Regions from separate parts of the Variovorax sp. CCNWLW186 genome, predicted to be linked through region 2. Evidence: riboswitches for the same ligand, from Rfam matches in the RefSeq annotation. Region 2 holds a riboswitch; the other holds the start of a gene.
The links. A riboswitch is a leader RNA that binds a small molecule or an ion and turns the genes downstream of it on or off. The one in region 2 is predicted to bind glycine.
Positions count from the first base shown of each region.

Region 1: it holds a riboswitch for glycine, as region 2 does, so the genes downstream of both, gcvT (glycine cleavage system aminomethyltransferase GcvT) here and V9K97_RS24695 (D-amino acid dehydrogenase) in region 2, are expected to answer to the same signal.

Region 1 covers NZ_JBBCBO010000006.1:13,796-20,873, forward strand. Annotated here, with positions in the region: gene gcvP (aminomethyl-transferring glycine dehydrogenase) at 1-2,601, opposite strand, end outside; gene gcvH (glycine cleavage system protein GcvH) at 2,652-3,023, opposite strand; gene gcvT (glycine cleavage system aminomethyltransferase GcvT) at 3,074-4,252, opposite strand; glycine riboswitch at 4,298-4,409, opposite strand; glycine riboswitch at 4,422-4,512, opposite strand; gene V9K97_RS09305 (hypothetical protein) at 4,535-5,098, opposite strand; gene V9K97_RS09310 (TRAP transporter large permease) at 5,247-6,524, opposite strand; gene V9K97_RS09315 (TRAP transporter small permease) at 6,521-7,015, opposite strand.
Region 2 covers NZ_JBBCBO010000029.1:7,793-14,870, reverse strand. Annotated here, with positions in the region: gene rfbD (dTDP-4-dehydrorhamnose reductase) at 1-237, opposite strand, end outside; gene rfbB (dTDP-glucose 4,6-dehydratase) at 234-1,316, opposite strand; glycine riboswitch at 1,410-1,509, shown strand; glycine riboswitch at 1,544-1,649, shown strand; gene V9K97_RS24695 (D-amino acid dehydrogenase) at 1,740-3,041, shown strand; gene V9K97_RS24690 (FIST signal transduction protein) at 3,059-4,339, opposite strand; gene V9K97_RS24685 (PhaM family polyhydroxyalkanoate granule multifunctional regulatory protein) at 4,383-5,081, opposite strand; gene V9K97_RS24680 (aminotransferase-like domain-containing protein) at 5,179-6,594, opposite strand; gene V9K97_RS24675 (LysE family translocator) at 6,698-7,078, shown strand, end outside.

The sequences.
Region 1 (7,078 bases), on a different contig from region 2:
CGGCTCGCTCTCGGTGGGCTCGACCATCAGCGTGCCCGGCACCGGAAAGCTCAAGGTCGGCGCATGAAAGCCGTAGTCGATCAGGCGCTTGGCCACGTCTTCGGCGGTGACGCCGCTGGTGTCCTTGAGCGGGCGCAGGTCCAGGATGCATTCGTGCGCAACGTGGCCGTTGGGGCTTGCGTACAGCGTGGGGTAGTGGTCCTTCAGCCGCGCGCTGATGTAGTTGGCGCTCAGGATGGCGGTTTCGGTTGCGGCCTGCAGCCCCTTGGCGCCCATCATGCGGCAGTACATCCAGCTGATCGGCAGCACGGCCGCATTGCCCAGCGGCGCCGCGGAAACCGCACCGACGCCGTTCGACGCGATGCCGGCCGTCGCATGGCCCGGCAGGTACGGCACCAGGTCTTCGACCACGCACACCGGGCCCACGCCCGGCCCGCCGCCGCCGTGCGGAATGCAGAAGGTCTTGTGCAGGTTCAGGTGGCTCACGTCGCCGCCGAATTCGCCCGGCGCGGCCACGCCGACCAGCGCATTCATGTTGGCGCCATCGACATACACGCGGCCGCCGTGTTCGTGCACCAGCTCGCAGAGCTCTTTCACGCGGGTTTCGAACACGCCGTGCGTGCTGGGGTAGGTGATCATTACCGCGGCCAGCTTGTCGCTGTGCTTTTCGCAGGCGCGCTTCAGGTCGTCCATGTCGACGTTGCCCTGCGCGTCGCAGGCGGTCACCACCACCTGCAGGCCGACCATTTGCGCGCTTGCGGGGTTGGTGCCGTGCGCCGACGAGGGAATCAGGCAGATGTTGCGATGGCCCTGGCCCTTGGCCTCATGGAAGGACTTGATCGCCAGCAGGCCCGCGTACTCGCCCTGCGAGCCGGCATTGGGCTGCAGGCTGATGCCCGCGTAGCCGGTGGCTTCGCAAAGCCACGCGCGCAGCTGCGCGTCGAGCTGCGCATAGCCTTGCTGCTGCTCGGCGGGCGCGAAGGGGTGGATGTTCGCGAACTCGGGCCAGGTGATGGGGATCATCTCGCTGGTCGCGTTGAGCTTCATCGTGCAACTGCCCAGCGGAATCATGCTGCGGTCGAGCGCCAGGTCCTTGTCCGAGAGGCTGCGGATGTAGCGCAGCATCGCCGTCTCGCTCTTGTGCGTGTTGAACACCGGGTGCGTCAGAAAGGCGCTGGTGCGGCGCAGGTCTTCGGGCAGGCGCGGCGCGGTGTTGGCCAGGTCGTCGAAACGCGGCATCGGCGTGCCCGCGGGCACGAACAGGGCCCAGAGCGTTTCGATGTCGGCGCGCGTCGTGGTTTCGTCGAGCGAAATGCCCAGGTGCTGCTGCAGCCGCTGGCGCAAGTTGACGCCGGCCGCGGTGGCGCGCTCGATGATCTTCGGCGTGTCTTCGCCTGTGCGGATGGTCAGCGAATCAAAGGCGGTGCCGTTGACCGGCTCGCGGCCCATTTGCGCCAGGCCCTGCGCAAGGATGGCGGTGAGCGCCGCCACGCGCTGCGCGATGCGGGTAAGTCCGTCGGGCCCGTGGTACACGGCGTACATGCTGGCCACAACGGCCGGCAGCACCTGCGCGGTGCAGATGTTCGAAGTGGCCTTCTCACGGCGAATGTGCTGCTCGCGCGTTTGCAGCGCGAGGCGGTAGGCGGGTTGGCCGTGCGTGTCGACGCTCACGCCGACGAGACGGCCCGGCAGCGAGCGCTTGAATTCGTCGCGGCAGGCCAGGTAGGCGGCGTGCGGGCCGCCGTTGCACAGCGGCATGCCGAAGCGCTGCGTGGTGCCGCAGACGATGTCCGCGTCCCATTCGCCCGGCGGCGCGAGCAGGGTGAGCGCGAGCAGGTCGGCCGCCACGCAGAAGGCGGCGTCGCACTGGTGCGCATGGCCCGCGAGCGGGCGCAGGTCATGCACGTGGCCGGTGGTGGCGGGGTACTGCGCGAGCACGCCGAAGAATTCGCAGCTCGCCATCAAGTGCGGCAGCGTCTCCGACACGGTGCTCACTTTCACCTCGATGCCCAGCGGCGCGGCGCGCGTCTTGATGACCTCGATGGTCTGCGGGTGGCAGTCGCCCGACACCAGGAACACGTTGCTCTTGCTCTTCACGCTGCGCTTGGCGAGCGTCATCGCCTCGGCGGCGGCCGTGGCTTCGTCGAGCATCGAGGCGTTGGCAATGGCCATGCCCGTCAGGTCGCACACCATGGTCTGGAAGTTGAGCAGCGCTTCCATGCGGCCCTGCGAAATCTCGGCCTGGTAGGGCGTGTAGGCGGTGTACCAGGCGGGGTTCTCGAGCACGTTGCGCAAGATCACGCCCGGCGTGTGCGTGCCGTAGTAGCCCTGGCCGATGAAGCTCTTGAACACCTTGTTCTTCGCCGCAATGGCCTTCAGTTCGGCCAGCGCGTCCGCCTCGGTCACCGGCGCGGGCAGCCGCATCGGCCTGGCGCGTCGAATGGCCGCGGGCACGATGCCGTCGATGAGCTCCGCCCGCGTTTCCGAGCCGATCACCGGCAGCATGCGCGCCTCGTCTTCCGCATCGATGCCGATGTGGCGGGCGAGAAATTCTTCGGCGTTCTCTAGTTGTTGCAGGGAAGGCTGGGCGGGAATCGGCATGGCGGTAAAGGCTCGGGGAATGAGGAAGGGCGGCTGAAGAACCCGGCGGATCAGGATTCGGCGGCGAACTTGTCGTAGCTGGCGGCGTCGAGCAGCGCGTCGAGTTGCGACGGCTCGCTGAGCTTGACCTTGAAGAACCAGCCGGCGGCCAGCGGGTCGGTGTTGGCGAGCGAGGGATCGGCGCGCAGGGCTTCGTTCACTTCGGTGATCTCGCCCGACACGGGCATGAACACATCGGCCGCGGCCTTGACCGATTCGACGACACCGGCCACTTCACCTTGCGCAAAGGTCTTGCCCACTTCAGGCAGATCGACAAAGACCACGTCGCCCAGCGCATCCTGCGCGTGCACGGTAATGCCGACAGTGGCTGCGTCGCCTTCGGCCGAGACCCATTCGTGGTCCTTGGTGTACTTGATGCTCATGGTGAAAAACTCCTCGTGGAAAAAATGATCTGATTCAGGCAGCGCAGAGCCTAGCCGCGGTAGTAGCGCGTCGGCACGAAAGGCAGGGTCGAGACTTCCATCGGCACCGGCTTGCCGCGCACGATCGCCTGCACGCGCGTGCCAGGCTCTGAAAACGCGGTGGCCACGTAGCCCATGGCAACCGGGCGATCGGCCGTCGGGCCGAGCAGGCCGCTGGTCACAATGCCGATGTCCCGGCCTTCGAAAGATTGCAGGAGCGTGCCGTCGCGTACCGGAACGCGTTCCAGCGCCACAAGGCCGACGCGCTTGCGCTTCAGGGTGTCGTGGTCGGTGCGGCCCGCGGCGCCGGCCGTAGCGGCGGCCAGTTGCGCCAGCACCTTGGCCGCACCCGGAAAGCCGCCTTCGCGCGCGCCGCCCGTGCGGCGCACCTTCTGGATCGCCCAGTTGAGCGAGGCCTCGACTGGCGTGGTGGTGGTGTCGATGTCGTTGCCGTACAGGCAGAGCCCGGCTTCGAGCCGTAGCGAATTGCGCGCGCCCAGGCCGATGGGCTTGACCTCGGGCTGCGCCAGCAGCAAGCGGGCGAGGGCGTCGGCATCCTTGCCGGCCACCGAAATCTCGAAGCCGTCTTCGCCCGTGTAGCCGCTGCGCGTGGCAAAGGCCGGAATGCCGCCGATCTGCACCGCGCCGCCGGTCATGAACACAAAGCGCTCGATGCCGGGCGACAAGCGGGCCAGCACCGTGGCGGCCTGCGGGCCCTGCAGCGCGAGCAGCGCATGGTCGGGCATGGGCTGCACGTCGCAGCGGGCGCCGATCTTCTGCTGGATATGGGCGAGGTCGGCCACCTTGCAGGCGCCGTTCACGATCACGAAGATCGAGCCGTGCCCTTCGTTGAAGAACATCAGGTCGTCGAGGATGCCGCCTTCGTCGTTCAGCAGCAGCCCGTAGCGCTGCTTGCCGGGCGCCAGGTCGATCACGTCGACCGGCATGAGGGTCTCGAATGCGGCGGCGGCATCGGGCCCCACCAGGCGCAGCTGGCCCATGTGGGAAATGTCGAACAGGCCGGCCGCGTCGCGCGTGTGCTTGTGCTCGGCCATGAGGCCGGCCGGGTATTGCACGGGCATGGAATAGCCGGCAAACGGCACCATGCGGGCACCCAGTTCCACATGCAGGTCGTGCAGGGGCGTCTTGAGCAATGGGGCGTCGGATGATGATGAAGCGGAAGCGGCCACGGGGCACTCCAAAGGGGCAGTCGAATTCCATGGCGCAAGCCATGGGCCACCCCTGCTGTCCGCTTTACCTGAGAGATTCGCCCCACGATCGGGGTTTGCTCCTTCGGTGGGCCGCCGCATCGTCAAGATGCAACGGCCTCTCTCCAGCAAGGAAACGCCGGCATGCGCCAGCGCCTTGTCAGTCCTTTTGCCTGAGCGTTCGGGAAACCCCTGCGCCTTCGGCGGCCTCGCGTGGCGAAGCTCTCTCCTGACCCTTTGAAGTGTAGTGGATCGCGGAAGGCCTCAGTGCACGGTTTCCGAAGCGGGCGGCAGCAACCTTTCGATACGCTCGCGCAGCGATTCGGCCCGCTCGGCGCCTGCGGCTTTCTCGACTTCATTGAGCATCAGCGCGGCAATCGTCAGCATGGCGTCGCGGTCGCGGGCTTCGCGTAGCGCATCGCGCATCTGCAGCGCAAACTTGGGATCGCGCCGCACGAACATGCGCTCGCAGATGTCGAACAGGAACATGCGCGTGGTGGCCAGGGAACGTTTGCCGTCGAAGTTGTCGGTCGAGGTCTCTACACGGATGGGCTCCGCCGCAGGAGCCGGAATCGGCGTGTGTGCCGGGCCCGCCGAAACGGGTAGGGCGGCTTTGGGCTCGGCGACCTGCGCGTCGTGCAGGTACCCACGGTTCATGAGCGCCCGCAGCGTCTGTTCGGCTTCGTCGCGGCTTGCGAACAGTGGGCTGAAGTCGGTCAGCGAACGCCGGCCGTCGGCCATCAGCAGCAACGCGCGCTCGCGCTGGCTGAGCGTGCGCTGCCCGCCTTGCAGTTCGTCGCGTGCCTTGTCGGTCTTGGTGGGAAACATGGCGCCACAGCTTTCGGAATCGAAGGCTGCAGCATCGTTGGGGCTGGTGACATCTTTGTGAAACGTTTTCCTTACAGGGGCATTTGCCGCATAAAAAAGGGCAGCCCGCGAAGGCTGCCCTTTTTAAATCTGGTTTTCCCGTCGCCTGCTACTTGGCGTACACCAGGTCGCGCAGCGCGAGCGATATCCACGGCACGTAGGTAATCACCATCAGGCAGGCCAGGATCACCAGCACGAAGGGAATGAGGTACTTCACGATCCGGTCGAGCGAGATGCGGGCCACCGTGCACGCCGCGAACAGGTTCACGCCGAAGGGCGGGGTGATCATGCCGAGCGCGAGGTTCACCACCATGATGAGCCCGAAGTGCACCGGGTCGACGCCGAAATGCACCGCCACAGGCGCCAGGATGGGCGCGAGCACGATGATGGCCGCGCTGGTCTCGATGAACATGCCGATGACGAAGAGCGCAGCGTTCACGCCCAAAAGGAACATGGTCGGCGACTTCAGCACCTCCTGCAGCCAATGGCCAATGGCGTCGGGCACGCCCGCGCGCGTGATCAGGAAGGCGAACAGGCCCGCGTTGGCGATGATGAACATGATCACCGCCGACGACAGCACCGACTTGCGCAGGATGAGGTACAGGTCCTTGAGCTTGATCTCCCGGTAGATCACCATGCCGACCACCAGCGCATAGAACACCGCCACCGCCGAAGCCTCGGTGGGGGTAAAGATGCCGCCGTAGATGCCGCCCAGGATGATCACCGGCATCAGCAGTGCCCAGCCGGCCTGCCAGGTCGCCTTGCCGAAGGACATGCGGCCGTCGCCGTCGTTCTTGCCCCAGCCCTTCCACTTGCAATACACCCAGACGAACAGCATCAGCGCCAGGCTGATGAGAATGCCGGGGCCGAAGCCCGCAATGAACAGCTCGCCGATGGACACTTCGGCGCTCACGCCGTACAGAATCATCGGAATGGAAGGCGGAATGATCACGCCCAGCTCGGCGCTGGTGGCCTGAAGCGCCGCCGCGTACGCGGTGGGGTAGCCGTGCTTGATGAGCGCCGGAATCAGGATGGCGCCGATGGCAAAGGTGGTGGCCACCGAAGAGCCCGACACCGCCGCAAAGATCATGCAGGTGAGCACGCAGGTCATGGGCAAGCCGCCCTGCACGCCGCCTACGATGCTCTTGGCAAATTCGACCAGCCGGCGCGAGATGCCGCCGGTTTCCATCAGGTTGCCGGCCAGGATGAAGAACGGAATGGCCGCCAGCGGAAACTTGTTGATCGAATTGAACATCTCCTTCACGGAGATGAGCATGTTCACGTTGGCCACCTGGATACCCAGGATCGATGCGAGCCCGATGGACACCGCCACTGAAACCGACAGTGCAAAACACAGCACCATCGTTGCAACCATCACGGGGGTCATTGCGCGGTCTCCAGTTCGAGCCGCTTGGGATCGAGAAAATTACCAACGATGCCGAACAGGCAAAAAACGGAACCGACCGGCAGCGCCAGGTACGACCACATCATCGACACGCTTTCGAGCCCGGCCATCGATTGCACGCGCCCGCGCATGGCGTAATCCCAGCCCCACCACAGAATGACCAGCATCAGCGCCAGTGCCGCGATGCTGACCGCGGCGTCTAGCACGCGCTTGACGCGCGGCGGGCTCCAGCGGTAGAGCACGTCCACGCTCACCATCGCGCCTTGCCGGAATGCCATCGGAATGCCGAGGAACACCATCCAGATCAGGCTCATGCGGATCAGGATCTCGCTCCATTCGGCCGGTTGCTCGAGCACGAAGCGCGTGACGATCTGGAACACGCCCAACCCCGAGGCGATGACCAGCATCACGCAGGCGGCAATCATCGAGAAGCCGGTGGTCCAGCGCTCGATGCCGAGAAATTTTTCTTTCATCTGCAGTCGTGATGTTGAAAACAAAAAAGCCCGCCAGATGGAACTGAGCGGGCGCCCGATGCT
Region 2 (7,078 bases):
CTTGCGCGCGAAGTCGGGCTCGCTCTCGGCTTTGTCCACGGCCGTGTGAGCCGCGGCATTGACGATCACGTCAGGCCGCACCTTGAGCACAGTCTCGGCCAACTGGTCGGGACGGCTGAAGTCGGCGTTGAAGTCGGTGCTGTCGAAATCGAGCGCCACCAGTTCGCCCAGCGGCGCGAGGCTGCGCTGCAACTCCCAGCCGACCTGTCCGCCCTTGCCCAGCAGCAGCAGCTTCATGCGGTGGCCTTGGCCGCGGGTGCGGCGTCGTATTGCTTCTCGACCCATGCGCGGTACGCGCCGCTTTGCACGTTGCGCACCCATTCGGCGTTCGCGAGGTACCACTCGACGGTCTTGCGGATGCCGGTGTCGAAGGTTTCGGCGGGCTTCCAGCCCAGCTCACGCTCCAGCTTGCGTGCATCGATCGCGTAGCGCCGGTCGTGGCCGGGGCGATCGGTAACGTAGCTGATCTGTTCCTTGTACGGTTTGCCATCGGCGCGCGGGCGCAGTTCGTCGAGCAGCGCGCACACGGTGTTCACGATCTCGATGTTGGGCTTCTCGTTCCAGCCACCGACGTTGTACGTCTCGCCGAGCTTGCCGGCCTCGAGCACGCGGCGAATGGCGCTGCAGTGGTCCTTCACATAGAGCCAGTCGCGCACCTGCATGCCGTCGCCGTACACCGGCAAGGGCTTGCCAGCCAGGGCGTTGACGATCATCAGGGGGATGAGCTTCTCGGGGAAGTGGAACGGCCCGTAGTTGTTGGAGCAGTTGGTGGTGACCACCGGCAGGCCGTAGGTGTGGTGCCAGGCGCGCACGAGATGGTCGCTGGCGGCCTTGCTGGCTGAGTAGGGGCTGTTGGGCTCGTACTTGTTCTCTTCGGTAAAGGCGGGATCGGTCTTGGAAAGTGAGCCGTAGACCTCGTCAGTCGACACGTGAAGGAAGCGGAAGGCAGACTTTTGCTCAGCCGGCAGTGCGCTCCAGTAGCCGCGCACCGACTCGAGCAGGCGAAAGGTGCCGAGCACGTTGGTTTGCACGAAGTCTTCGGGGCCATGGATAGAGCGATCCACGTGCGATTCCGCGGCAAAATTCACGATAGCGCGTGGCTTGTGCTCGGCCAACAGGCGATCGACCAAAGCGCTGTCGCCGATGTCGCCCTGCACGAAGATGTGGTTCGGGTTGCCCTTGAGCGAGGCGAGCGTCTCAAGGTTGCCCGCATAGGTCAGCTTGTCGAGATTCACGATGGGCTCGTCGCTCTGCGCCAGCCAGTCGAGTACGAAGTTGGCGCCAATGAAGCCCGCGCCGCCGGTTACCAGGATCATGAGTCTCCCCGAAGTTTCGAATCAATGACAATTATCCCATTGGTCGAATTGTCAAAAATCCATGGTCGGCTCTTCGCGGTCCCAGCCTACAATGGCGTTAATGCAGGAGAGCGAGTAGTTCTTTTTACTACTCCACCGAAGGCGCAAACTCCCATAAACGCTCAGGTCGGCCGAACGAAACCGTTGAAGTTCTTTCAAAGAGTTTCGTGGCATGTACTGCACCAACTGACACGCCGTCTGGAGAGCCATCACCTTGCGTGATGCACCGAAGGAGCAAACCCGTTGCGGGCGCAACGGGTGAATCTCTCAGGTACCGAGGACAGGGGGAGCGGCAACTTGGACGGCGGTCGTCCGGTTGCTTGCTATTTATTCGATAGCAACCTCGCCCGCGGTTCAAGCGCTTCAACCTCAAAGGTACTTGAAATGCGCGTGATCGTTCTTGGCGCCGGCTTGCTCGGCGTGACCTCGGCTTACTACCTCCAGCAACTCGGCCACGAAGTAACCGTCATCGACCGGCAGGCCACCCCCGCCGCCGAGACCAGTTTTGCCAACGGCGGGCAGATCTCCGTCAGCCATGCCGAACCCTGGGCCAATCCGAGCGCACCGCTCAAGGTGCTGCAGTGGTTGGGCAAGGAAGACGCCCCGCTGCTCTTTCGCATTCGCGCGGACATGCGCCAATGGCTCTGGGGCTTGCAGTTCCTGCGCGAATGCACCCCCGGCCGCACGAAGCACAACATCGAGCAGATCGTGCGCCTGGGCACCTACAGCCGCGAAGTGCTGCAGCAATTGCGGCGCGACACCGGCATCGCCTACGACCAGCGCACGCAAGGCATCCTGCACTTCTATACGACGCAGAAAGAGTTCGACAGCGCTCTTGCGCCCGCCGAGCAGATGCGCGCACTCGGCTGCGAACGGCAAGTCATCTCCGCGGATGAGGCAGTGAAGATCGAGCCCGCCCTGGCCCACATCCGTCCGCAATTGGCCGGCGCCACTTACACGGCAGAAGACGAATCCGGCGACGCCAACCTCTTCGCACGCGAAATGGCACGCCTTGCGACAGCAGCCGGCGTGAAGTTCCTCATGAGCCACACGGTGACTGCGCTGCGCGAAGCGGGCGGCAGCATCGACCACGTGGAAGCTACCGACAGCGAAGGCCGCTTCCAACGCATTCGCGGCGACGCCTTCGTGCTTGCGATGGGCTCATTGAGTCCGCTGTATGCCGCGCCGCTGGGCATTCGCCTGCCGATCTATCCGGCCAAAGGCTATTCGGTCACGCTGCCAGTCAAAGACGCGACGAAGGCGCACCAGGTTTCGCTGACCGACGACGAGTTCAAGCTGGTGTTCTCGCGCTATACGTCGGCCTCCGGCGACCGCCTGCGCATTGCCGGCACGGCCGAGCTCAATGGCTACGACCGCGACTTGAACCGCGTGCGCTGCGAAGCGATCGTGCGGCGCGTTGAACAGCTCTTCCCCGGCGCCGGCGACACCACGCAGGCGCAGTTCTGGACCGGCCTGCGCCCCGCGACGCCGAGCAATGTGCCTTTGATCGGCAAGACGAAGCTGCCCAACCTGTACCTGAACACCGGGCACGGCACGCTCGGCTGGACGCATGCGTGCGGCTCGGGCAAGTCGGTGGCGCGGATCGTGAGCGGGCTTGCACCCGAAGTCGATTTTGCGTTTGCCGGCATGCCTACGCCAGCAGCGCGCCTGCTCCAGCCGGCCTGATCTGGCCGTGGCGGCGGTCAGTCGTTGCCGGTAAACACCGTCAACACCCCCGTATACCCATACAAGTGGTGCCGGGCAATCTCCCCCGCCGCAAAGAAACCGACCAGCGGCACGTCGCCCAGCGCGTGCCGCACGATCTGCAACTCGGCGCCCGGTGCGCCGAAGTGTGGCCCGCCGCGCCCCGAGCAGCTCACGTACACGGCACCGGCAATGCGGCGCGCCGGGTGCGGCGCTGCTTCGGCCTCCCCGGCCGCCACCGCGCGCGCGGTGGCCAGGGTCTGTTCTTCGGGCTCCAGTTCTTCGCGGATTTCCGCGCAGATGCGCATCAGGTCGGCGCGCGCGGCCTGTGCATTGCGCCGGCAGAAGGTCAGGCGCATGCCGGCCTCGGCCACATCGGCAATGGCGATGCCGCGCCGCGTCGGATCCAGGCCGATGATGTGGCGCACCAGCACGTCGGCGCCCAGGTCGCCGGTGCGGCGGATGCCGTCGCTGCCCGCATCGGCCAGGCCCACCAGGGTGGCGCGCACGGCGTCGATGGCTTCCTGCGGGCGCTCGAGCGAGACCTGCAAGTCGGCCAGCAGCACGTCGAGTGCGGGCTCGCCATCGAGCTTGAGCAGCAGGTTGCCGTCGGCCTCGGTGATCTCGCGCTCGCGCCCCCCGCCGGAGCGCAGCGGCTGGCAGCCTTGCGTGACGCGCGACACCAGCCGCACGCCTTCGCCGAACACCACACCCGACAAGCCACCCGAGAACACGCCGCCCGCCGCGCCGTGGCCGCGGATGTTGCCGTTGCCGCCGACCGCAAACTGCAAGGCGCCCGCACGGCCCGACGAGAGGCCGCCGAACAGGTAGCCGGTGTCGGTGCGGCCCGCCATCTCACCGATCAATTCGGTGAGATCGGGGGTGGCCGGGTCCGCGTGTACCAGCGCCGTATGCGCTTCGAAGCCGCTCATCTCGGAGTTGCCCAGTGGAGCCACGCCGGAGAACACACGATATTGATCGCTCGGCAGCGCGCAGAGCATCAGGCTCAGGCCGGGCTCGTCGAAGTATTCGGCATTGTTGGCCGACACACCGATGCCGACGGTGCCGGACCAGTCGGTCACCTCCGGAAGCTCGGCGCTCAGGTGGTCGAGGATGTCTTGCGCATCGGACGCGTAGTGGTCGGTGATGTAGAGCAGCCCGAGCGTCGGTGCCGAGGCGTAGTCGGGCAGCGCCATCTGGGCGCGCAACTGGGCCAGCACAAGGCCGGCCGCCATGCGCCATTGCGGATGGGTGGCGTGACCGGAGGGAAACAACTTCATGATGCGTGCCAACCCGTTCTCTTCAAGATGTGTATGTATGACGTCAGCGCCGTCCGGTCGTTCGCTTTCGCGCGACGGTCGGCGCCTTCTTTTTGGCGGCGGTTGCTGTCGCCTTCCTTGCGGCCGGCTTTGAAGCTGCGGGAGCGGCGGCCGGTGCCGGCACCTTGATCTGGGCCGCGTCATGCAGGGCCGATGTGGCGATCTGCTGGAACTGCTCGGTCAGCGAACCCCACCATTGCATCGGATCGATCACGCCACCGTCGCCGCCCGATGCGGCAGATGCCGACGCGGTCTTGCTGCGCGTTTTCTTGGCGGGCGCCGGTGCTTCCTCCTCCGCCTCGACCTCGGGCTCAGGCTCCGCCGGCGGAGCGGCAACCGACGCGGCCGCGGGCGCCGCCGAAGCCGCCTGCTTGGTGAACGCGCTCGCGATATCTTCCATCCGCACGTTCATGCCGCGCAAGGTCGAAAGTGTCATCTTTTGCACCTCGAGCGCCTGGATGGTCGCCTTGAGCGCATGGCCGTTCTGCTCGAGCCAATATTGCACTGTCTTGAGCTCCTGGATGCGCTTGTCGACCTCTTCCACGCTGAGCGTGGGCGCCACCCAGCTCGCAAGGCTCGGCAAGCCGGGCACCGCGCTCGCACCGGCGCCCGAACCGGCGGCGGCACCGCCGGCGAGATTCTTCAAAAAGTCGAATCCGGGGACGAATTGACTGAAGTCAAAAGGCTGGCTGGGGTTGCTCATGCACAGGTCTCCGGGTTGGGTTTTCTTGTGATGCCAGCTTACTCCAACGCACCGGCGATTTGGGCCTGAGGCCCTCGCGTTTACCTGCCCGGAGCTGTCACAGCTCCGCGCGAACCTTGCTGAACACTTTCCAGAATGCGGCGTCCTGCGAGGTCGCGAAGTTGATGCGCATCATCGTGCTCGGCGGCCTGCGTGCATGGAAGAGCGAACCCGGCGCAAGCAGGTAGCCCTGGTCGAGCATGCGCTGCGTGAGCGCGTCGGTGTCCACGCCCGTATCCACCCAACCGAACAGGCCCGCCGGCTCCGAGGCGAAGGTGCAGCCGTGCGCCATGGCCAGCTTCACCGCACGGCTGCGCGCACCGTCGAGCCGGATGCGTATGCGATCGGCATGCCGGCGCAGTTGCCCCTGGTCGATGCACCACGACAGCGCCCGCTCGAACAGCGTGGGCGTGGTCAGCGTGGCCAGCAACTTGGTTTCGAGCAGCCGCTCCTTCAACTCGGGCGATGCGGCCAGAAAGCCGATGCGCCAGTTGGGCGCGAGGATCTTTGCGAACCCGCTCACGTAGATGGTGCGCTGCAGCCCGTCGAGCGCGCTGAGCCGCGTGGCGTGCTCGGGCGCGAGATGGCTGTAGGTGTCGTCCTCGACGATGTGAAAGTCATGCTCGTTGGCCAGCTTCAGCACGCGGTGCGCGCTGCCCGGGGTCAGGCTGTACCCGGTCGGGTTGTGCAGCACGCTCACGCTCACGAAGAGCTTGGGGCTGTGCAGCGCGCAGTACTGCGCCATCACTTCCAGGTCGGGCCCGTCGGCACGGCGCGGAACCGGCAAGATGCGCATGCCCAGCGCCTCGAGCCGCGCGAATTCGAGCGCCCACCCGGGCTCCTCCACCATGACCGGATCGCCCGCTCGCAGCAGCGTGCGGCTCACGATGTCCAGCGCGTGCGTGGCGCCCACGGTCGTCACGATCTGGTCGGGCGCGGCCGGCACGTTGATGCCCACGAGCTTGTTCGACAGGCTGCGGCGCAGCGCGGCATCGCCCGAAGGTTCGCCGTACTGCAGCGACAGCTCCTGCAGCGCGGCTGTATTGGTCATGCGGCGCACCGCGGTCGGCATGAAGGTCGACGACATCCAGTCCGGCGGAAACACGCCCATGCCCGGCTGCGGCTTGTCGCTTGGCCTGTGGAACATGCTGCGGATAAGCGAACTCGCGTCAGCCGGTACACGCGACGCCATCATCTGCGCGACCATGGGCGCCGCATTGGCCGGGCGCCCCTCCGGGGCTGGCGCCGCATCGCGCACATAGAAGCCGCGCTGCCGGCGCGCCTCGACCAGGCCCTGCGCCAGCAGCTGGTCGTAGGCGGCCACCACCGTATAGGGGCTCACGCCCTGCTGGCGCGCGCATTCGCGCACCGAGGGCAGGCGTGCGCCGGGCGGCAGCAGCCGGGTGCGAATGCGCTCTGCCAGCCGGTCGGCCAATTGCCCTGTGAGCGACTGGGTGGAGGTTCGTGTCAGCATCGGCCTTGCGCTTCTGTGTCGAGTGGCAGGCCAATACAGTTTTCGAATATGTTCGATCAACTGTATTGGAACTGTAATGGTCCCAAAGTTTAGAGTGTATGCAATGAACTGGCAAGAATTCACCGCGCTGCTGGTGCTGGCCACGGCGATGAGCTTCTCGCCCGGTCCCAACACCACGCTCTCCACCGCCCTGGCCGCCAACGGCGGTTTGCCGCGCGCCATGCGCTTCGTGGTCGCGGTTCCCGTGGGCTGGACGCTGCTGCTCGTGCTGTGCGCGGCCGGCATCGGGGCCCTGGTGGTGGCCGTGCCGTCGCTGCGCCTGGCCATCAAGGCGCTAGGCGTGGGTTACCTGCTGTGGCTCGCCTACAAGCTGAGCGGCAGCGCCACGCTCGGCCGTGCGGACAGCGCCAGCCTCCACATCGGCTTCGGACAAGGCGTGATGCTGCAGTTCGTCAACATCAAGGCGTGGCTGCTCGCGCTCACG